Linked DNA regions of Marichromatium purpuratum 984. The main gene of each other region encodes a partner of the protein of the gene in region 2 in a complex. Links are inferred from orthologs where the notes say so. Each region holds a gene or a part of one and is shown on either strand. Other genes may lie near its edges.

The links. The genes of interacting proteins can lie anywhere in the genome.
Region 1: the proteins of MARPU_RS00170 (region 2) and moaD are in contact, whole or in part, in a crystal structure (PDB 1FMA), measured with the Escherichia coli proteins. The link is inferred for Marichromatium purpuratum 984 from one-to-one orthologs.

Annotation. Positions count from the first base shown.
Region 1 is NZ_CP007031.1:179,637-187,091, reverse strand. What follows is about bases 2,427-5,131. They hold moaD (molybdopterin converting factor subunit 1), read left to right. Parts: upstream 2,427-3,504; coding sequence 3,505-3,759; downstream 3,760-5,131. Other genes in these bases: MARPU_RS00830 (efflux RND transporter permease subunit), read right to left, coding at 4,077-5,131; MARPU_RS00840 (molybdopterin molybdotransferase MoeA), read left to right, coding at 2,427-3,497. Also shown: aminomethyl-transferring glycine dehydrogenase subunit GcvPB, read left to right, coding at 1-693; MARPU_RS00850 (diacylglycerol kinase), read left to right, coding at 683-1,057; moaB (molybdenum cofactor biosynthesis protein B), read left to right, coding at 1,720-2,250; more of MARPU_RS00840, read left to right, coding at 2,259-2,426; more of MARPU_RS00830, read right to left, coding at 5,132-7,334; MARPU_RS00825 (efflux RND transporter periplasmic adaptor subunit), read right to left, coding at 7,327-7,455. UniProt on the Escherichia coli protein: Involved in sulfur transfer in the conversion of molybdopterin precursor Z to molybdopterin.
Region 2 is NZ_CP007031.1:35,449-41,746, forward strand. The notes cover bases 1,751-4,563. They hold MARPU_RS00170 (molybdenum cofactor biosynthesis protein MoaE), read left to right. Parts: upstream 1,751-2,825; coding sequence 2,826-3,302; downstream 3,303-4,563. Other genes in these bases: MARPU_RS00160 (class I SAM-dependent methyltransferase), read left to right, coding at 1,751-1,931; MARPU_RS00165 (NnrU family protein), read left to right, coding at 2,240-2,812; MARPU_RS16445 (EAL domain-containing protein), read left to right, coding at 3,518-4,563. Also shown: MARPU_RS00150 (YaiI/YqxD family protein), read left to right, coding at 1-358; MARPU_RS16440 (helix-turn-helix transcriptional regulator), read left to right, coding at 417-1,208; more of MARPU_RS00160, read left to right, coding at 1,293-1,750; more of MARPU_RS16445, read left to right, coding at 4,564-6,298. UniProt on the Escherichia coli protein: Converts molybdopterin precursor Z to molybdopterin. This requires the incorporation of two sulfur atoms into precursor Z to generate a dithiolene group. The sulfur is provided by MoaD.

The DNA.
Region 1 (7,455 bases), 140 kb from region 2 along the record:
CTGCACAAGACCTTCTCCACCCCGCACGGCGGCGGTGGTCCGGGCGCGGGTCCGGTGGGCGTCTCGGCGCGGGTCGCGCCCTATCTGCCGGTGCCGCTGGTCGAACGCGAGGGCGACGACTACCGCTGGCTGACCGAGGCCGACCGCCCCGAGACCATCGGTCGCATGACCGCCTTCGGCGGCAACATGGGCATCCTGCTGCGCGCCTATGTCTACGCGCGGATGCTCGGACGCGAGGGCATGGCGCGGGTGGCCGACTTCGCCACCCTCAACGCCAACTATCTGATGGCGCGGCTGCAGGCGGCGGGCTTCGAGCTGGCCTACCCGGAGCGGCGCGCCAGCCACGAGTTCATCGTCACCCTCAAGCGTGAGGCCAAGGAGTACGGCGTCACCGCGATGGACTTCGCCAAACGGCTGCTCGACCATGGCTTCCACGCCCCGACCACCTACTTCCCGCTGCTGGTGCCCGAGTGCCTGCTGATCGAGCCGACCGAGACCGAGACCCAGGAGTCGCTCGACGGCTTCGTCGAGGCGATGATCGCGATCCGTCGCGAGGCCCAGGAGGACCCCGAGAAGCTCAAGGGCGCGCCCTACACCATGCCGCGGCGCCGTCTCGACGACGTGCGCGCGGCGCGCCACCTCGACCTCGCCTGGACCCCACAGCAGGCCGACGGGGGCGGCGATGGCCAATAACGGCGGCAATCAGGGCTGGCGCCGGGTGGTGCGCGCCTTCGGCTACTCGATGAAGGGCTTCCGCGCCTGCTACGAGCTGGAGGAGGCGTTCCGCCAGGAGCTGTTCCTGCTGATCCCGCTGGTCCCGCTCGGGCTGTGGCTCGGCGAGACCCCGGTCGAGCGCGCCCTGCTCGTCGGCAGCCTGCTGGTGGTACCGATCGTCGAGCTGCTCAACTCGGCGATCGAGGCCAACGTCGATCGCATCGGCACGGAGCGCCACGAACTCTCGGGGCGCGCCAAGGACATCGCCTCGGCGGCGGTGTTCTCCAGCATCACCCTGTGCGTGGTGATCTGGGCCCTGCTGCTGGTGCCCAAGCTCTTTTGACCGCAGCGGCCGGCTACCAGCCGCCAGCCGTCAGCCCCGGCCACCAGTCCCGGTGGCTGGTGGCTGGCGGCTGACGGATGATTCAAGCGACGCTCCCCAGCGGGCGTCCGCGGGTAGCGATCATGAGCGGCAGCGGACCGCCGCGCCTCACTGGCGGCTGGTGGCTGGTGACTGACGACTGGCGGCTGGCGCAAACGGCGCTCGATCGCCTGGAGCGACCACCCAACCGAAACATCCTTGCTTCGCGCGCTTGGCGTCTTTGCGGTTCGAATCAGCGTCCAGCCATCAGCCCCGGCGGCTGACGACTGGCGACTGGTGGCTGACGACTGGCGGCTGGTGGCTGACGGCTGACGGCTGACGGCTGACGGCTGGCGCAAACGACGCTCGACTGCCTGCAGCGGCCATCCAACCGAAACATCCTTGCTTCGCGCGCTTGGCGTCTTTGCGGTTCGAGTCAGCGTCCAGCCATCAGCCCCGGCGACTGGCGGCTGGCGGCTGGCGGCTGGCGGCTGGCGGCTGGCGACTGGCGACTGGCGGCTGATAGCTGGCCGCTGGGAGCTACCCTCCCCCTTGCCAGCCCCGCAGCGGGCGGCGATGATGACCCGACGCGTGGCGTGTACACGCCCGTCTCGGATCACTGAGCCAGCAGGGAGTCTTGCCGCATGTCCCAGACGACCGGATCGCCCGAGTTCCTGCCACTGCGCATCGCGCTGATGACCGTCTCCGACAGTCGCGACCTCGCCAGCGACACCTCGGGGGCGCTGCTCGAGGAGGCCGCGCGCACGGCCGGGCACCAGGTGGTGACGCGCTGTGTCGTCGCCGACGACATCTACCGACTGCGCGCCCAGGTCTCGCAGTGGATCGCCGACCCCGCCGTCGATGTCGTGATCAGCACCGGCGGCACCGGGGTGACCGGCCGCGATAGCACCCCGGAGGCGCTGCGCCCGCTGCTCGACAAGGAGATCGAGGGCTTCGGCGAGCTGTTCCGACACTACTCGCTCGCCGAGATCGGCCCCTCCACGCTGCAGTCGCGCGCCTTCGCCGGGCTGGCCAACGCCACCTTCCTGTTCTGCCTGCCGGGCTCGACCGGGGCCTGTCGCACCGCCTGGGAGCGCATCCTCGCCCCCCAGCTCGACCGCCGCACCCGCCCCTGCAACTTCGCCCAGCTGCTGCCCCGTCTCCACGAACGTTGAGGTCCGCGATGTCCGCCAGTTGTCCCGCCTCTCCCCGCGCCCTGTCACTCGAGGCCGCGCTCGCGCGGCTGCTCGAACAGGCGCCGACACCCAGCACCAGCGAACCGGTGGCGCTCGCCGCCGCGCTCGGTCGGGTGCTCGCCGCACCGCTGCGCAGCCCGCTGGCGGTCCCGCACTGGGACCACAGCGCGATGGACGGCTATGCGCTGCGCCATGCCGACCTCGCCGCCGCCGACGGCTGGCTGCCGATCGGCCAGCGCATCACCGCCGGCACGGTCGGCACGCCGCTCGCGCCGGGCAGCGCGGCGCGGATCTTCACCGGTGCCCCGGTGCCCGAGGGCGCCGACACCGTGGTGATGCAGGAGCAGTGCGAGCGCGACGGCGAACGGGTACGCATCCCGCCCGAGTGCAAGGCGGGCGGCAACATCCGCCACGCCGGCGAGGACTTCGCCGCCGGCACCGAGGTGATCGCCGCCGGCACCCGGCTCGGCCCCCAGCACCTCGGGCTCGCCGCCAGCCTGGGGCTGGCCGAACTCATGGTGCGCCCCCGGCTGCGGGTGGCGATCGGTGCCAGCGGCGACGAGCTGGTCGCGCCCGGCGCACCGCTCGGCCCCGGCCAAATCTACGACTCCAACCGTCTCACCCTGGGGGCGATGCTCAGCGCGCTCGGCTGCGAGGTGATCGATCTCGGGCGCATCCCCGATGACCTGGAGGCGACCTGCGCGACCCTCGCCCGCGGCGCCGACGCGGCCGATCTGGTGATCGCCAGCGGCGGGGTCTCGGTCGGCGAGGAGGATCATGTACGCCCGGCCGTCGAGCGCATCGGCACACTCGCGCTGCACCAGGTGGCGATCCGCCCGGGCAAGCCGGTGGCCTTCGGGCGGGTCGGCGACACCCCGTTTTTCGGCAGCCCCGGCAACCCGGTCTCGCTGTTCGTCACCTGTGCGCTGCTGGTGCGCCCGCTGGTGCTGCGGATGCAGGGCGTCGGCGGCGACCTCGCGCCGCGTCGGCTCAGGCTGCCCGCCGCCTTCGCCTGGCCGCGCCCGGACAAGCGCCGCGAATTCCACCGCGCCCGGCTGGTCGAGGACGACAGCGGACAGCCCCGGGTCGAGGTCTTCGCCAGCCGCTCCTCGGCCTCGCTGCGCTCGCTGGTGTGGGCCGACGGGCTGGTCGACCTCGCCCCCGGGGTGACGATCGCCCCGGGCGACCCGGTCGAGTTCATCCCCTTCACCGAGCTGCTGCACTGAGAGCGCGATGATCCACGTCCGCTACTTCGCCAGCCTGCGCGAGCGCATTGGTCACGACGAGGAGCACATCGAACTCCCCGCCGGGGTCGACACCCTGGGCGCGCTGGTCACGCACCTGAGCGCGCGCGGCGCCCCCTGGCGCGAGGCCCTCGCAGCCACCCCTCGGCTGATGATGGCGCGCAACCAGACCCTCGCCCGCGCCGAGACCGAGATCAGCGACGGCGACGAGATCGGGCTCTTCCCACCGGTGACGGGGGGGTAGCGCGTCGGGGAGATGAACCGCGAAGATGAACCGCGAAGGCGCTAAGGACGCGAAGGAGAGGAGTGCCTCCAGCCGTCAGCCACCGGAGCTGGCGGCTGGGAGCTGACAACTCAGGTCCGGACGTAGGTTGGGTTGCCATCGGCAACCCAACACCGGACAGCGATAGAACAATAGACGCACGGGCAACCCAACCGGCAAAAACTTTGCGCGCTTGGCGCCTTTGCGGTTCAGTCTTTAGCTGTTCGGTCTTCTGCGCCGACGAGGGTTGGGTTGCCGTCCTGGCAACCCAACCAACGTACCGGCGATTGGCGGGACGATCAGCCGGTGGCGCGGCGGATCCACTCGACGCGCTTGTGCATCACGCCGTAGTAGACCACCGGGATCACCACCAGGGTGAGGACGGTGGAGACGAACAGACCGAACAGCAGCGACACCCCGAGCCCGGAGAAAATCGGGTCGTCGAGGATGAAGGCCGCACCGGCCATCGCCGCGACCGCGGTGAGCGCGATCGGTCGGGCTCGGACTACCGCCGAGTCGATCACCGCCGAGGCGAACGCCTTGCCCTCGCGCACCTGCTGGTTGATGAAGTCGACCAGCAGGATGGAGTTGCGCACGATGATGCCGGCCAGGGCGATCATGCCGATCATCGAGGTGGCGGTGAACTGGGCGCCGAGCAGGGCGTGCCCGGGCATGATCCCGATGATGGTCAGCGGGATCGGCGCCATGATCACCAACGGCACCAGATAGCTGCGGAACTGCGCCACCACCAGCAGATAGATCAGGATCAGTCCGACCCCATAGGCAGCACCCATGTCGCGGAAGGTCTCGTAGGTGATCTGCCACTCGCCGTCCCACTTGAGGCTGTACTCATAGGGGTTGTCCGGCTGCTGCAGGAACCACTGATCGAACCCGATGCGCTCGTCGAGCGCGGCGGAGATGGCGAACATACCGTAGAGCGGGCTGTCGGTATCCCCGGCGACGTCCGAGGTGACATAGACCACGGGCAGCAGATCCTTGTGGTAGACGCTGTGCTCGCGCTCGGTCTCGACCACCTCGACGATCTCCGAGAGCGGCACCAGAGCACCACCCTCGGCGCGCACCCGCAGCGCCAGCACCTGCTCGACGTCGGCCTTGTCGGCCTCGCTGTACTCGACGCGGATCGGCACCGCGTACTTGACCCCGGCGCCGTGCAGATAGCTCATGTCGTCGCCGTCGAGCACGCTCGCCAGCGCCTGGGCGATGCTCGACTGCGCCACCCCGAGCCGCGCGGCCTTGGCGCGATCGACCACCACCACCAACTTGGTGGCCGGGTATTCGACCGAGTCGTCGACGTCGACGACGCCCGGGGTCGACTCGAACAGCGCCCGCACCGCCCGCGCGGTCTCGATCTGACCGCTGTAGTCCAGACCGTAGACCTCGGCGACCAGCGGCGAGAGCACCGGCGGACCGGGCGGGATCTCGACGATCTTGGCCACCGCACCGTGACGCTCGGCGATCTCCTGCAGCGGCGCGCGCAACGCCAGCGCGATCTCGTGGCTCTGGCGATCACGATGATGCACATCGACCAGGTTGACCTGCAGGTCACCGAGGTGTGCGCCCTCGCGCAGATAGTACTGACGCACCAGACCGTTGAAGTTGATCGGCGCGGCGGTGCCGGCGTAGGACTGGAAGTCGGTGACTTCCTCGACCCCGGAGAGATAGTCGCCCATCTCGGCGAGCACCTGGGCGGTGTGCTCGAGACTGGTGCCCTCGGGCATGTCGAGCACCACCTGGAACTCGCTCTTGTTGTCGAAGGGCAGCATCTTGAGGATCACGGTGCGGTTGACCGCGAGGCTCACCGAGGCGGCGATCAGCGCGAAGATGCCGAACAGCAGGAACCAGCGGTTACGCCAGCCGCGTCGCCCCTCAAGGAAGGGGGTCATGATCCAGACGAAGAAGCGGGCCAGTCGGCCACCGGCGGCATCCTCTTCCTGGTGACCGGCCGCGGCCCGTGGGTCGGCGTCGTAGTGGCGCGCGAGCATGGCGTTGGTCATCCACGGGGTGAAGACGAAGGCCACCACCAGCGAGATCAGCATGCCCATCGAGGCGTTGATCGGGATCGGGCTCATGTAGGGGCCCATCAGACCGCTGACGAAGGCCATCGGCAGCAGCGCCGCGATCACCGTGAAGGTGGCAAGGATGGTCGGCCCGCCGACCTCGTCGACCGCGCCCGGGATCAGCTCGAGCAGGCGACGGCGCGCGCCGCTGGCGTGCAGCGCCATGTGACGGTGGATGTTCTCGACCACCACGATGGCGTCGTCGACGAGGATGCCGATCGAGAAGATCAGCGCGAACAGCGACACCCGGTTGAGGGTGAAGCCCCAGGCGAGCGAGGCGAACAGGGTCAGCGCCAGAGTGACGATCACCGCCGCGCCGACGATCACCGCCTCGCGCCAGCCGATGGTCAGCCACACCAGCAGGATCACCGAGCTGGTGGCGAAGATCAGCTTGGTGATCAGCTTCTTGGCCTTGTAGTCGGCGGTCTGGCCGTAGTCGCGGGTGATGGTGAACTCCACCCCGTCGGGGATGAAGATGCCGCGCAGCTGCTCGAGCCGCTCGGTCACCCGCCCGGCGACGTCGACGGCATTGATGCCGGGGAGCTTGGCCACCGCGATGGTCACCGCCGGCACGCTGCCGGCCAGCTCCAGCCCGGTGTGCGTGGCGCCGAGCCCGGCGCCCATGCGCACCGAGGTGGTCGGCTGCTGCGGCCCGAGTTCGACCCGGGCGACGTCACGCAGATAGACCGGACGCCCGGCGTGCAGCCCGACCACCAGATCGGCGATCTCCTGCGGGCTGGTGAGGAAGGTGCCGGCCTGCACCAGCAACTCGCGGTTGTCAGCGGTCACCGACAGGTTGTCCCTGGTGGCATTGCCGGCCTGTAGCGAGCGGCGCAGGTCGTCGAGATCGATGTCGTACCCGGCCAGCGCCTGCGGGTCGAGCAGCACCCGCACCACCTGGTCGGCGGCACCGACGGTGTAGACGTCACGGGTGCCGGGGACGCGCTTGATCTCCTGCTCGATGGCATGCGCCACCTGCCCGAGTTCAAAGGCGCCAACGGCGGGATCGTCCGACCACAGGGTGGCGGTGAGGATGGGCACGTCGTCGATGCCCTTGGGCTTGACGATCGCGCTGCCGACGCCGAGGTTCTGCGGCAGCCAGTCCTGATTCGACAGCACCTTGCTGAACAACCGCACCACCGCGTCGGTGTTGTCCTCGCCGACCTCGTACTGGACGGTGAGCACCGCCATGCCGGGGCGCGAGACCGAGTAGATGTGCTCGATGCCCTGGATCTCGGCGAGCACCTGCTCGGCCGGACCCGAGACCAGGTGCTCGATCTCGCTGGCCGAGGCCCCGGGATAGGGGATGAAGACGTCGGCGAAGGTGACGTCGATCTGCGGCTCTTCCTCGCGCGGGGTCACCAGGATCGCGAACAGCCCGAGCAACAGCCCGAGCAGCGCGAGCAGCGGGGTGATCTCGCTGTTCTGGAAGCGCGCGGCGATGGCGCCCGCGAGCCCCTGTTGCGCCGGCTCAGTCATGACCGTTCTCCGCTGCCGCGCGCCGGGCCTCGGCCTGGGTCTTGATCGCCACCCCGGCGGCAATCGGATCGAGGGCGACGCGCTCGCCGGCGTTCAGCCCGGCGAGCACCACCACCACGTC
Region 2 (6,298 bases):
CAACCAGTCGCTGAACACGCCGCCCTCGCGCTGGATCCGCTCGATCCGGGTCGGTGCCGGGTTCGATCAGGCCGATGCCGAGATCGTGCGTCGGGTCAGTACCGGTGACCTGGTGATCACCGCCGACATCCCGCTCGCCGCCGAGGCCATCGCCAAGGGCGCCGAGGTGCTCGATCCGCGTGGTGAACGCTACACCAAGCACAACATCGGCGAGCGGCTGAACATGCGCGACTTCATGGAGACGCTGCGCTCCAGCGGCGTCCAGACCGGTGGGCCGGCGGCGCTCGACGCGCGCGATCGTCAGGCCTTCGCCAATGCCCTCGACACCCTGCTCAGCCGCGCCGCACGCGCCGGCTGAGGGCGCGACGAATCGTTTCCAGGCGCGCTGTGCGTGCCGCACCTTCGACTGTCCCGAGTTGTCGCTGCTGATCGCCGATGCCGCACCCGCCGTCGATTCCGGAGCGCCCGTCGCGACGCCGCACCGTCATCCGCAATGGCTGTTTCTGGTGGTGCTCGACGGCGATCAGTGGATGGAGGTCGAGGGGCGGCAGGTGCGCGTCGAGCGTGGTCGCATGCTGATGCTGCCACCGGCGCGGTTGCATCGGCCACTGCCGCAGCGCGGCGTGCCGACCCAGCTGGTGCTGCTGATCGAGGACGACTGGCTTGCCGCATTGGCCGCCACCCAGGGGCTCGACCCCGAGGCGTTGCGGGTGCCGCTGCTCCAGCCGGTCGAGGGGCACGAGGTACTCGCGGTCGCCGAGCGGCTCGCCCGCGAGCATCTCGGGCGGCTGCCGGGACGCGCGGCGATGCTGCGCCTGCTCGCCGAGCAGCTGGCGCGTCTCTGTCTGCGCGCGCTGGCCGAGCGCCCGGCCAGCGCACGGACCGCGCGACTGGTCGAGCAAGCGGTGGTCTATGTCGAGACCCATCTCGCCGAGCCGCTCTCGCGCGAGCTGATCGCCGCCCATCTCGGGGTCTCGCGCGCCACCCTCGACCGGCTGCTGCGGACCCGGCTCGGCTGTAGTCCGCGCGAGCTGATCTATCGTTCGCGTCTGGCGCGTGCCCGCGCCCTGCTGGCGCACTCCGAGTGCTCGATCACCGAGGTCGCCGCCGAGTGCGGGTTCGCCTCGCCGTCGCACCTGGCCTCGCGCTTCCGTGTCGCCGAGGGCTGTTCGCCGCGTCGCTATCGGGCGCGATTGCGGCACGGGTGACGGATGTTGCGTCGGTGATGAAGGTCTGGTGAGACGGTCGTCGGCTAGTCTGGAGATCGTCCTCATCCACCGGAGATCATCATCATGTCCAACCCCTATCCACGGACCGATTTCGAGCAGGTCGCCGCGACCTGGGACAACAACCCGTTGATCCAGGAACTCGCCCGGGCGGTCCGTCTCGCCCTGGCCGGGCATTGCGCGCCGCGCCCGGGGATGCGGGTGCTCGATTACGGCTGCGGCACCGGTCTGGCGGCGCTCGCGCTCGCCGCCGAGGTCGCCGAGGTCGAGGGCTGGGACAGCAGCCCCGGGATGCTCGCCGAACTCGAAGCCAAGCGGTTGGCCGCTGGGCTCGACAACCTCCACATCCGTCAGGTCGATCTGGTCGACGAGCCGGCCCCGGCCAGTGGTTTCGACCTGATCCACTCGGCGATGGCGCTGCATCACGTGCCCGATGTCGGTGCCATGATCGCGCGTCTTGCGGGGCTGCTGGTCCCGGGCGGAACGCTCTTCCTGGTCGACCTCGATTGCGAGGACGGCAGCTTCCACGCCGACCACGAGGGCGTCTGTCACCACGGTTTCGACCGTGAGCGAATCGCCGAGATGCTTGTCGATGCCGGGCTGGAGCGGATCCGCGTTGAGACCGCCCACCGCCTGGTCAAGCCCGACGCCGCCGGTGTCGAGCGCACCTACTCGATGTTCTGCGCCAGCGCGGTGCGGGGCTGAGTTTCAGCTTCCAGCCGCCAGCGGTCAGCTTCCAGCCACCAGCCACCAGCCACCAGCCACCAGCTTCCAGCTTCCAGCCGCCAGTCGTCAGCCGCCAGCGATCAGCGATCAGCGATCAGCCGCCAGCGGTCAGTTGTTAGCCACCAGCGGGGAGCTAGCCAACCAACTGTCGAGCATGCGCGCCCACTGGCGGCTGGAAGCTGACCGCTGGTGGCTGACGCCTGGTCCCCCGACACACGGGTTTCTCGATCGCCCGACAATCGCATAGGATCTGCATCCGCTTCTGATGCTCGAAGGAGATGTTGCGCATGGCGATCCTGATTCTGGGTCTGGTCCTTTTTCTCGGTGGGCACTCGGTGTCCATCTTCGCCCCCGAGTGGCGCGCGCGCGTAGTGGCGCGTATCGGTGAGTTGCCGTGGAAGGCGCTCTATGGGCTGTTCGCGCTGTTCGGTTTCCTGGTGCTGGTGTGGGGCTACGGGCTGGCGCGTCAGGCGCCGATCCCGCTCTATGACCCGCCGGTCTGGCTGCGTCATATCAATCTGCTGCTGATGCTGCCGGTGTTCACCCTGCTGCTCGCGGCCTATCTGCCGGGGCGTATCCAGCGCACCCTCAAGCACCCGATGCTCGTCGCGGTGAAGCTGTGGGCGCTGGCGCACCTGCTGGCCAACGGCACCCTGGCCGATGTCCTGCTGTTCGGTGGCTTTCTCGCCTGGGCGGTGGCCGACCGCATCTCGCTCAAGCGTCGTCCGGCGCCCACCGTCTATGGCGCGCCGGCCTCGTCCTTCAACGATGCACTCGCCATCGTCGGCGGTCTGGTACTCTATCTTGCATTCATGTTCTGGCTGCATCGGGCGCTGCTGGGGGTCGCTCCGATCGGCTGACGCGGAGGTGCCGATGCGACAGATCCGGGTACAGCACGAGCCACTCGACCCACTGGCCGAGCAGGCCGTGCTCAACGACACCGACGGGCGGGTCGGCGCGGTGGTGAGCTTCACCGGGCTGATGCGCACGTTCGGCGCCGAGGGTGCGGTCGACGGCATGGTCCTCGAGCACTACCCGGGCATGACCGAGCAGGCGCTCGAAGCGCTCGCCGCGCAGGCCGAACGGGCCTGGCCATTGACCGATCTGGTGCTGGTGCACCGGGTCGGTCGGCTCGCCCCGGGCGATCCGATCGTCTTCGTCGGGGTGGGTAGCGCGCATCATGCGGCGGCCTTTCGTGCCTGCGAGTTCCTGATCGACGCCCTCAAGACCCGTGTCCCGCTGTGGAAGAAAGAGACGAGCGGCGCGGATGAGCACTGGGTCGAGGCCCGTGCCAGCGACGAGGCCGCGGCGCGGCGCTGGGACGAGACGACGACCCGCGACCCGGAGTGAGCGCCCTGGGCGAGGCGCTGTCGTCGTCTCCGCCCGTCACCTGACCCGCGTGTCTGGATCCCGGCTCACGCACGTTTCGCATCGGCGTTCAAGGATGGTGGCCGTGCCCGGCTCGATCCCGCTGTGGAGATCGACGGGCTGGAGGCGAAGTCTGTGCATGTACTGGTCGGTTCGGAACGCACCGAGCGCATCAGCGCGCGCCGGAGCCGAGGTATATGCTGCGACAAGACATGGCGCAAGCCGCCATCGACCAGACGGCCCTGGAGATCTACTGGGCCGGTCTCGACGGTCGGCTGGTCGAGGTCAATACCACCGTCGAGCGGTTGACCGGCGAGGGGCGCGAGCGGCTGATCGGCCAGCCGGTCGCCAGCATCGACACCAGCCTCGATGCCGCGGCCTGGTCGGCGCTGGTCGCGCGTCTGCGCCAGGTGCGTCACGAGCGGCGTGAGGGTGTACACCGACGCGTCGAGGGCGAGGAGTGTGCCGTCGAGGTGACGCTGTCACTGCTCGAGTGCGACGGCCAGCCCCTGGTGTGTGCCTTCGCCCTGGAGATCGGCCCTCGCAGCGCGGTCGAGATGGCGCTGCGCGAGAGCGAGCAGCGGCTGCGCTCGCTGATCAACGCCACCCCCGACATCATCTGCTTCAAGGACGGCGAGGGGCGCTGGCTGGAGGCCAACGACGCCGATCTCGCGCTGTTCTCGCTCACCGCCGTCGACTATCGCGGCAGGACCGACGCCGAGCTGGCCGAGTTCACCGACCCCTGCTATCGCGACGCCTTCCTCGCCTGTGAGTCGAGCGACGAGATCGCCTGGCGCGCCGGCCGGCTGTCGCGTGCCGAGGAGCGGATCACCCGCCCGGACGGGGTGACCAAGGTCTACGACGTGATCAAGGTGCCGGTGTTCGAGGACGACGGCCGGCGCAAGGGGTTGATCGTGCTCGGGCGCGACATCACCGAGCGCGACTGCTACGAGCGTGCGCTGCGCGACAGTGAGGAGCGTTTCGCGCTGGCGATGCGCGGCAGCGATGCCGGGCTGTTCGACTGGGACCTGCGCACCCGGCGGATCTATCTGTCAGCGCGCTGGAAGTCGATGCTCGGCTACGCCGAGCGCCAACTGCCCGACCGGCTCGAGACCTGGGAGCGGCTGGTCGACCCCAGGGATCGCGAGCGCTGCTGGCGCCGGCTGCGCGACTACATGAGTGGACGCTGCGACGACTTCGACCTCGAGATGCGGATGCGTCACAAGGAGGGGCACTGGGTCGATGTCCTGTCCCGCGCCTATCTGGTACGCGACCAGCGCGGTCGCGCGCTGCGCATGGTCGGCACCCAGATCGATATCTCCGCGCTCAAGCAGGCACAGCGTCAGGCCGAGACCGAGCGCAACCGTGCCAGGCAGTATCTCGACATCGCCGGGGTGATGTTCCTCGCACTCGACCTCGACGGCCACATCCTCTCGGTCAACCCGCGTGGCTGTAACGTGCTCGGTTGTGCCGAGTCGGAGCTGATCGGGCTCGACTGGTTCGCCCGCTTCCTGCCGCCGGGCGAGCGCGAGCGGCGTCACGGGCTGTTTCGCAAGATGCTCTCGGGCGCCCACCCGGAGACCGCCCTGACCGATGGTCCGATCCTGACCGCGCGTGGCGAGGAGCGGCTGATCGCCTGGCACCACAACCTGGTGCGCGATGGCGAGGGCACGGTGATCGGCACCCTGTCATCGGGCGAGGACGTCACCGAGCGCCGGCTCGCCGAGCGCGCGCTGCACGAGGAGCGCGCATTCCTGCAGCACGTGATCGACGGTATCGACGACCCGATCATGGTGATCGGTACCGATCACCACGTGTTGCGGATGAACCGCGTCGCCCAGCGACTCGCCGCGGTCGACGATGCCGGACTGCACGAGTGGGGCTGTCACCAGCTCGCCCCGCATCCCTGCGTGCCCGAGGACCCGCTGTGCCCATTGCGCACCATCCTCGAGAGCGGCGAGCCGTGCAAGATGCTGCGCCACCATCGGCTGCCCGACGGCGGCGTGCGTCAGTACGAGGTCGCCGCCAGCCCGCTGCTCGACGACACCGGCGAGGTGATCGGCATCATCGAGGTCTCGCGCGACATCAGCGACCACCTCGAGTTGCTCGACCGATTGCGCGAGCGCGAGAACAGCTATGCCCATCTCGCCCATCACGACCCGCTCACCGGACTGCCCAACCGGCTGCTGTTCGCCGATCGGTTGGAGCAGGCGATCCGGCTGGCGCACCGCGAGCACACCCGGCTGGCGGTGCTGTTCATCGACCTCGACGGCTTCAAGCACGTCAACGACAGCTTCGACCACAGCTATGGCGACCAGGTGCTCAAGGTGGTGGCGGGGCGGCTGCGGGCGCAGTTTCGCGAGGGCGACACCCTGGCGCGGATGGGCGGCGACGAGTTCACCCTGATCCTCAACGGCATCGCCCATCAGGACGACGCGGCACGGGTGGCGCGCGCCATCCTGCAGCTGTTCAAGGATCCCTTTGAGGTCGGCGAGCACTCGGTGTTCCTCGGCGCGAGCATCGGCATCAGCCTCTATCCCGAGCACGGCGCGCGCGCCGAGGACCTGGTGCGCAACGCCGACGCGGCGATGTATCGCGCCAAGGACGAGGGGCGCAACGGCTTTCGCTACTACTCCGAGGAACTCACCGCGCGCGCCTTCGAGCGGGTGCTGCTCGAATCGAGCCTGCACCGTGCCCTGGAGCGCGATGAACTCGAACTCTTCTACCAGCCGCAGCTCGACCTGGTGAGCGGCGAGCTGCGCGGGCTCGAGGCGTTGGTGCGCTGGCGTCATCCCGAGATGGGGCTGGTCTCGCCCGGCAAGTTCATCCCCCTGGCCGAGGAGTCGGGGATCATCATCGTCATGGGTGAGTGGATCCTCGAGCATGCCTGCACCCAGATGCGTGCCTGGCAGCAGGGCGGGCTGCTCGACGAGCAGGTGCTGATCAGCGTCAACCTCTCGCCCAAGCAGTTCGATCAG